DNA from 2 places in the Streptomyces sp. NPDC006739 genome. Region 1 is predicted to be linked to the other one. Evidence: riboswitches for the same ligand, from Rfam matches in the RefSeq annotation. Region 1 holds a riboswitch; the other holds the start of a gene.
What was found. Region 1 has a riboswitch for glycine ahead of gcvT (glycine cleavage system aminomethyltransferase GcvT). Riboswitches for the same ligand answer to the same signal wherever they lie in the genome.

Region 1 (4,406 bases):
GCCTCACGGTCGTAGAACGGGCGGGCGTTGGCTCTCATCCACATCACGACCGGGTCGTACTCGTCGGTCATCGCGACCGTCGACACCGGCAGACCGTCCGGAACCGCGCCGACGGACTGCTGCATCATCGCGCGCACCGAGTCGACGGCGGCCGGCGAGGTGTCGAAGACGTCCAGGCCGATGGCGAGGTACGGCGCCCCGAGCGCGGGCTGCACCCAGGCGCGGCGCAGGGAGCGCAGCGCGGGGGTTCGGTGCGCGTTCTGCGTGAGCAGGGCGTAGAACTGCGGGACCTCGATGCCGGGTTCGGACAGGCGCAGCGGGCCGGCGGGCTGGCGGTCCAGACCGGTGGCGATGCGGCGCAGGTCGAGCCAGGGGATGCCGACGCCGCCGCCCGGGGCGTGCGGGTTGAGCCAGAGGCCGAAGTGGTCCGGGTAGAGGGTGCGGGCGACGTCGATCCCGTCGGCCACCTCGTAGGAACGGTTCCAGCCGCTGGCCGACAGTTCCTGGGCGGAGGTGACGCAGGGGGCGTAGCCGTAGCCGTCGACCTCCATGTTCCCGTACTGGGCGTCCGGGGAGCCGGACTGGCCGTGCCACAGGAGCATCCAGACCTGGCCGGAGGAGGGGGTCGCGAGGGCGCGCAGCAGTGCCTCGTAGGCGTCGTAGCGCCCAGGAGTGACTTGGCGCAGCATGTGCTCGACGCTGCCGCTGCCGGTCGCGCTCACCTGTTGTACCGCCCCTTCGAGGATGGCCCGCGTGTGGAATCAGCTTAAGCGCCCGGGGGCCCGGGACCTGAGGTTCCTCCGCGGGTGCGGTTCGTTCGTGACCTGCCGGGCCCGCGCGCCGCGGCTCCGCACGGCACCGCCCCCAGCAGGACCGGTGGGATCAGAGGTGACCGTGCTGATAGAAGGGGCGGACGTGGTGCTTCATCCAGTCGGCCACCGGGTCCTCGGTCACGTCCAGGAGGACCAGGTTGACCGGCCAGGGGACCTGGATCCGGCCCAGGGCCTTGCCGAGGGCCTCCAGGGGCAGGGCGCGCAGATCGCCCTCCCACTGGGAGAGTTCCACTCCCACGAACATCACCGGGTCCGCCGTCTCGATCACGGCCAGGCAGCGGCGGGCCGTGACGACCACCCCCGTCAGGGCGAACTCGGCGGACGCGGCGGCGAGGAAGTCGACCGGGTCGTCCTGCCAGTCCGGCTCGAAGAGGCGGACCCGGCCGCCACTGGCCGGGCCGTCCAGGGGGGTACGGCCGGCGCGGCACAGCTCGGCCACCGCCTCCGGCGGCAGCGGGACGCCGACCACGCCGTCGGGGTTGACGGCGATGCCGACCTGCGGCGGCAGACCGCGGGCGAACTCCACCGCGGGGGCGATGGTGTACGACAGGTGGGAGCCGGCGGCCTGGCGGAACTGCTCCTCGGAGCTGAAGACCGGGACGTAGGCCTGGCCGTCGATCTCCAGGGTGGGCAGGTCGAGGGGGCCGCTGTGCGGGCCGCCGCCGCTGGGCAGCGGTATCCACAGGAAGCTGCGGCCCAGCACCTCGACGATCCGGCCGGCGGCCGCCGGTATGCCGAGGGACGCCGAGAGCACCTCCTCCAGCTCGTTGCCCGGCCATCCGCCGTGTGGGTGGGGGTGTGTCTGTGCCGGGAAGCCCGCGGGAAGATCCGCCGGGAGATCCGGGAAGTCCATCTGCCTACCGCCTGCTGGTAACCACTGCTGTGGCCAGAAAGGCTAGCGGGTGCCTGTGACAGGGCCTCATCCCGTGAAGCCGATGCGGTGCAGGACGTCCGCCGCGTCCCGGTCCAGCAGCACCGCCGAGCCGCAGCCGCCGGGCAGCTCGCCCTTCTCCACCCCGGCGAAGAGGCGGGCCGCCGCCCGGCGGTGGCGCAGGAAGGCGTACCGGGAGACGCCGCGGCCCCGTTCGCGCTGGCCCTTGAGCGCCGTCCGGGAGGTGACGTCGAGGAGGATCAGATGGAGGGTGCCGCCCCGGCGGCGGGCCTCCCTGGCCAGCCAGCCGCGCACCCAGGCCTGCGTCCCGCAGTCGTGCACGACGACTCCCCCGCCGCCGCGCAGGGCGCGGCGCAGTCCGGCGAAGTGGGCGAGGCGGACCAGGGGGCGGTAGAGCGCGTACGGCAGGAAGCGGGGCATGCGGCGGGCCCAGCCGTCCCGGGCGTCCTGGGAGTCGACGCGTACGCCCTGGACCGCGCGGTGCATGAGGGTCGACTTGCCGCTGCCGGGCAGGCCCGTGACCACGACCAGGTCGCGGGGGCCGAAGAGCAGGGCGTGCGGGCTGTGGCCGGCGCGGTCGCGCAGATCGCGGACGACCGGCGCCGGCCGCCGGGCGTGGCGCTCGCGGGCCGGGGCGGCGGGCTGCCGGGGCACCGCGAGGCCCGTGTCCGTCGCGTAGGCCGTGGTCCTGTTCACCGTGATCGTCCTCCCTGTGCTCAGGAAAGGTTCTCCCCACCTAATGTAAAGAGAAGGTAATGCACGGGTCTCGCGGTTCCGTCCGCGTCCGGCCACAGGGCTGTCACAAGTGGATCGCCCTGTCGGGCGGCGGCGGGGCATGCAATGATGGCCGCGCCAACTGCATACCGGCCGCTTGAATCCGCGCGGGAGAGTCCCCAGCAGCAGCGCTCTGGGGCGCCGAAGGAGCAAGTCCCTCCCTTGAATCTCTCAGGCCCCGTTACCGCGCGGGCGAGGCACATCTGAAAAGCGGGCCGCTGTGTCAGTGGCTCCACCCAAGGTGCAAACCATGAACTCCCCTGCGGGCGGATCATGGCGAACCTCTCAGGTTCCGATGACAGATGGGGAGGAACGACCTCGCCCGTCATGCCTTGGGAGACGACCGTCCGATGAGCAGTACCGACCCCGTACAGACGCGGCTCACCGCGCTCGATGCCGTGCATCGCGCGCTGGGCGCGACCATGACCGACTTCGCGGGCTGGGACATGCCCCTGCGCTACGGCTCCGAGCGCGACGAGCACCTGGCCGTGCGCACCAGGGCCGGCCTCTTCGACCTCTCCCACATGGGCGAGATCACGGTCACCGGGCCGCAGGCGGCCCAGCTGCTGAACCACGCGCTGGTGGGCGACATCGCCGCCGTCGGCGTCGGCCGTGCCCGCTACACCATGATCTGCCGGGCCGACGGCGGCATCCTGGACGACCTGATCGTCTACCGGCTGGCCGAGGCCGAGTACATGGTGGTCGCCAACGCCGCCAACGCCCAGGTCGTGCTCGACGCGCTGGTGGAGCGGTCGACCGGTTTCGACGCCGAGGTACGCGACGACCGGGACGCCTACGCGCTGATCGCCGTCCAGGGCCCGGAGTCCCCCGGCATCCTCAAGTCCCTCACCGACGCCGACCTCGACGGTCTGAAGTACTACGCCGGTCTGCCGGGCACGGTCGCCGGCGTACCGGCCCTCATCGCCCGCACCGGCTACACCGGCGAGGACGGCTTCGAGCTGTTCGTGCGGCCCGAGCACGCCGTGGAGCTGTGGCAGGCGCTGACCGGGGCGGGCGAGGGCGTCGGTCTCGTCCCCTGCGGGCTGTCCTGCCGGGACACCCTGCGCCTGGAGGCGGGCATGCCGCTGTACGGGCACGAGCTGAGCACCTCCCTCACCCCCTTCGACGCCGGGCTCGGCCGGGTGGTGAAGTTCGGCAAGGAAGGCGACTTCGTGGGGCGCGAGGCGCTCGCCGAGGCGGCCGAGCGGGCCCGGGCGAACCCGCCCCGGGTGCTGGTCGGCCTGGTCGCCGAGGGCCGCCGGGTGCCGCGCGCCGGGTACCCGGTGGTGGCGGGCGGCGAGGTGGTCGGCGAGGTCACCTCCGGCGCGCCCTCCCCCACGCTGGGCCGGCCGATCGCCATGGCGTACGTCGACGCGGCGCACTCGGCGCCGGGCACGGCGGGCGTCGCCGTGGACATCCGGGGCAGGCACGAGCCGTACGAGGTCGTGGCACTGCCGTTCTACAAGCGCCAGAAGTAGACACTGGGCGCCAGAGGCGGACACTGGGCGCGGCCCGCCGGGCCGGACGTGACCCTGCGCACATTTCGCCTGCTCACCAGTGTTTCCCGCAGTCCCCGATTCAGCAGCACTCCCCCGCGTACAGGAGAATCCAGGCCATGAACAACCCGCAGCAGCTGCGCTACAGCAAGGAGCACGAGTGGCTGTCGGCCGCCGAGGACGGCGTCGCGACGGTCGGCATCACGGAGCACGCGGCCAACGCGCTCGGCGATGTCGTGTTCGTCCAGCTCCCCGAGGTCGGTGACACCGTGGCCGCGGGCGAGACCTGCGGCGAGCTGGAGTCGACGAAGTCGGTCAGCGACCTGTACTCCCCGGTCGCCGGCGAGGTCACCGAGGTGAACGAGGACGTCGTCAACGATCCGTCCCTGGTGAACTCCGCCCCCTTCGAGG
Region 2 (4,406 bases), on a different contig from region 1:
CTCGATCATCAGCGTGCCGGCCACCGGGAAGGACATGGTCGGCGCGTGGAAGCCGTAGTCGATGAGGCGCTTGGCGACGTCGTCCACGGTGACGCCGGTCGCCTTGGTCAGCGGGCGCAGGTCGATGATGCACTCGTGCGCGACCAGTCCGCCGGGCCCCGTGTAGAGCACCGGGTAGTGCGGCTCCAGGCGCTTGGCGACGTAGTTCGCGGAGAGCACCGCCACCTGCGTGGCCCGCTTGAGGCCCTCGCCGCCCATCAGACGGACGTACGCCCACGAGATCGGCAGGATGCCCGCGCTGCCCCAGGGCGCGGCCGAGACCGGGCCCACACCCGTCTCCGGGCCGGCCGCGGGCTGCAGCGGGTGGTTGGGCAGGTACGGCGCCAGGTGCGCGCGGACACCGACCGGGCCGACGCCCGGGCCGCCGCCGCCGTGCGGGATGCAGAAGGTCTTGTGCAGGTTCAGGTGGGAGACGTCGCCGCCGAAGTGGCCGGGCTTGGCGAGGCCGACCAGGGCGTTGAGGTTGGCGCCGTCGACGTAGACCTGGCCGCCGGCCTCGTGGACCTGGGCGCAGATGTCGGCGACGTGCTCCTCGAACACACCGTGCGTGGACGGGTAGGTGATCATCAGCACGGACAGCTCGTCACGGTACTGCTCGATCTTGGCCCGCAGGTCCTCGACGTCGATCTCACCGTCCTCGGCGGTCTTGACGACGACGACCTTCATGCCCGCCATCACGGCGCTGGCCGCGTTGGTGCCGTGCGCGGAGGACGGGATCAGGCAGACGGTGCGCTGCTCGTCGCCGTTGGCCCGGTGGTAGCCGCGCACGGCGAGCAGACCCGCCAGCTCCCCCTGCGAACCGGCGTTCGGCTGCAGCGAGACCCGGTCGTAGCCGGTGACCTCGGCGAGACGTTCCTCCAGCTCGCGGATGAGCGTGAGGTAGCCCTGCGCCTGCTCGGCGGGCGCGAAGGGGTGCAGCTGCCCGAACTCGGGCCAGGTGACCGGCTCCATCTCCGTGGTCGCGTTGAGCTTCATGGTGCAGGAGCCCAGCGGGATCATGCCCCGGTCCAGCGCGTAGTCCCGGTCGGCGAGCTTGCGCAGGTAGCGCAGCATCGCGGTCTCGGAGCGGTGCTGGTGGAAGACCGGGTGGGTGAGGTAGTCGTCGGTGCGCAGCAGAGCCTCGGGCAGGGCCTCGACGGCCTCCGCGTCCAGCGCCTCGATGTCACCCTCGACACCGAAGGCGGCCCACACGGCGGCCACCTGGGCCCGCGCGGTGGTCTCGTCGCAGGAGAACGACACCTGGTCGGCATCGACGAGGTGCAGGTTGACGCCGTTGCGGCGGGCCGCGGCGGCGACCTCGGCGGCCTTGCCGGGCATCCGCGCGGTGACCGTGTCGAAGAAGGCGCCGTGGACGATCTCGACGCCGCCCGCCCGGAGGCCGTCGGCGAGGATCGTGGCGTAGCGGTGGGTGCGGCGGGCGATGGTGCGCAGGCCGTCGGGTCCGTGGTAGACGGCGTACAGGCCGGCCATCACGGCGAGCAGCACCTGCGCGGTGCAGATGTTGCTGGTGGCCTTCTCGCGGCGGATGTGCTGCTCGCGGGTCTGCAGGGCCAGGCGGTAGGCCCTGTTGCCGTCGGTGTCGACGGAGACACCCACGAGCCGGCCGGGCAGGCTGCGGGCGAACTTCTCGCGCACCGCCATGTAGCCGGCGTGCGGTCCGCCGAAGCCCATCGGCACACCGAAGCGCTGGGTCGTGCCGACGGCGATGTCCGCGCCCAGCTCGCCCGGCGAGGTCAGCAGGGTCAGCGCGAGCAGGTCGGCGGCGACGGTGACCAGCGCGCCCAGCTCGTGCGCCCGGTCGATGACCGGCTTGATGTCGCGTACGGCACCGGAGGCTCCCGGGTACTGCAGCAGCACGCCGTTGATCTCACGCTCGGCGATCTCGGCCGGGATGCCCTCGCCGAGGTCGGCGACCACGACCTCGACGCCGGTCGGCTCGGCGCGGGTGCGCAGGACGGCGATGGTCTGCGGCAGCACGTCGGCGTCGACCAGGAAGAGGCCCTTCTTGTTCTTGCCCATGCGCCGGGAGAGGGCCAGCGCCTCGGCGGCGGCGGTGCCCTCGTCGAGCAGGGAGGCACCGGAGGTGGGCAGGCCGGTGAGGTCGGCGACCATGGTCTGGAAGTTCAGCAGGGCTTCGAGCCGGCCCTGCGAGATCTCCGGCTGGTACGGCGTGTAGGCCGTGTACCAGGCCGGGTTCTCCATGACGTTGCGCAGGATGACCGGCGGGGTGAAGGTGCCGTAGTACCCGAGACCGATCATGGAGTCCAGCACCTGGTTGCGGTCCGCGAGGCCGCGCAGCTCGGCGATCACCTCGGCCTCGGTGCGGGCACCGGGCAGGTCCAGGGCGTCCGCGTTCTTGATCACATCCGGCACCGCGGCGGCGGTCAGCTCGTCGAGGGAGCCGTAGCCGACCTGCGCGAGCATCTTCGCCCGCGCCTCCTGGTCGGGCCCGATGTGGCGCTGCTCGAACGGGATGCCCTGTTCGAGTTCGGTGAGCGGAGTGCGGTGGGCGGTCATTGCGGAGGCCTCCTGGTCTGACGCGACCTTCGAGGGGCACCCCGGCACGGGTACCCCGACGGCCTCCCCCTCTGTCATCTCGACCTGAGAGCTTCACCGGGTCGCCCGAGGGCCCCGGCTTTCACCGTCGGTGAGAGCGGAAGCCGTCGAGACGCCCGCCCTGCTTTCCAGAGTGACCTCGTCCGTGCGGTACGTGAGCCTGAGAGATTCCGGGGAGGATTTGCTCCTTCGGCGCCTCCGGTGATGTCCGGAGGACTCTCCCGCACGGGGTCAGCAGCCGCTTGCCAGCCTACCAGCGAGGTCAACGCCCGATGCTTCGAGTGGCCGCTTCCGCGAATGTGCTCTTTCGTAGTGCTTACGGATGAGTTGCGACCAAGTGGAGGGAGAGGGGCCGTGCAGACCGACATCGATCCGCGCAACCTGATCGGCCGCAAGGCGTTCGACCGCCATGGCACCAAGATCGGCACGATCGACGAGGTGTACCTCGACGACGCTACGGGCGTGCCCGAGTGGGCGGCCGTACGCACCGGCCTGTTCTCCCGGGACGCCTTCGTCCCCCTGGAGCCCAGTGAGCTGGTCGAGGGCGGTCTGCGGGTCCCCTTCGACCGTGCCCTGATCAAGGACGCGCCGGACTTCGGCGTCGGCCGTCACCTCTCTCCCGAACAGGAACTCCAGCTGTACCACCACTACGGCCTCGACGTCGCCGCACCGCCACCCGTTCCCGACCACGAGTTCGGCAGGCTGGCGGGCACCGACGAGACCTGAGCCCCGCTCGTGCCCGGAGCGCCGACTTCACCCGTCCCAGCACCGGGCACGTCCCCTCCCCTGTCAGGCTCACCCGTTCCAGGTCCGTGCTCTCCCGCGCCCGCCACCAGCGGCAGCGGATCCGCCGGTGCCAGGTCGGGGTCGTCGGTGCGGAAGGTCCGCACCCGCCCGGGCGGCGAGTCCGGGGTCTCGAAGCGCACGGTGACCCGGCCCAGACCGCTGCCCTGCACCCAGCCGTGCCCGTACTCGGCGTGACGCACGTCGTGCCCGGCGGACCAGTGCCGTTCCACGGCGGCGGGCCGCTCCTCGACGGCCATGACCTCCGGCTCTTCGGCCGGGTCCGCGGCGCGCTCCCCCGCCGCCTGGGCGAACAGGTCCTCCTGGGTGTAGTCGGCGAGCCCGGAGACGCCCACGCCGAGCAGCCGTACCCCGCCCGTGGTGTCCACGGACTCCAGCAGCCGCGCGGCGGCCTCCCGCACCACCGCCGGGTCGTCCGTGGGCCCCCGCAGCGTCTCGGACCTGGTCAGGGTCGAGAAGTCGTAGCGCCGCACCTTGAGGACGATGGTCCGCCCCGACAGCCCCGCCTCGCGCAGCCGGCGCACACACCGGTCGGCGAGCCGCCGCACCTCCAGGCCGACCCGCAGCCGGTCGTGGATGTCCACGTCGTAGGTGTCCTCGACCGACACCGACTTGGTCTCCCGCTCGGCCACCACGGGCCGCTCGTCGTGCGCCAGCGCCATGGCGTACAACGCCTGCCCGTGCGCCTTGCCCAGCAGCCGTACCAGCTCGTCCTCACCGGCCTCGGCGATCTCGTCGACCGTGCTGATGCCGGCCCGCCGCAGATGGTCCCCCGTCGCCGGCCCGACCCCCGGCAGGGTCCGCACCGACAGGGGGCCCAGCAGCGCCCGCTCGGTGCCCGGCTCGATCACCACCAGCCCGTCGGGCTTGGCCTGCTCCGAGGCGATCTTCGCAAGCATCTTGGAGGCGGCCAGCCCCACGGAGCCGGTCAGCCCCGTGACCGCCCGTATGTCCGCGCGCAGCTTCGCCCCGGCCAGCCGCGCCGA

Region 2: linked by a shared signal. The riboswitch ahead of gcvP (aminomethyl-transferring glycine dehydrogenase) and the one ahead of gcvT (glycine cleavage system aminomethyltransferase GcvT) in region 1 are both predicted to bind glycine.

The regions. Positions count from the first base shown of each region.
Region 1 is NZ_JBIAGM010000011.1:264,582-268,987, forward strand. Features, by position in the region: gene ACFYMM_RS23150 (enhanced serine sensitivity protein SseB C-terminal domain-containing protein) at 1-689, opposite strand, end outside; gene ACFYMM_RS23155 (enhanced serine sensitivity protein SseB) at 883-1,686, opposite strand; gene ACFYMM_RS23160 (AAA family ATPase) at 1,753-2,421, opposite strand; glycine riboswitch at 2,598-2,696, shown strand; gene gcvT (glycine cleavage system aminomethyltransferase GcvT) at 2,850-3,977, shown strand; gene gcvH (glycine cleavage system protein GcvH) at 4,115-4,406, shown strand, end outside.
Region 2 is NZ_JBIAGM010000056.1:6,301-10,706, forward strand. Features, by position in the region: gene gcvP (aminomethyl-transferring glycine dehydrogenase) at 1-2,577, opposite strand, end outside; glycine riboswitch at 2,755-2,850, opposite strand; gene ACFYMM_RS43095 (PRC-barrel domain-containing protein) at 2,971-3,342, shown strand; gene ACFYMM_RS43100 (DNA polymerase IV) at 3,264-4,406, opposite strand, start outside.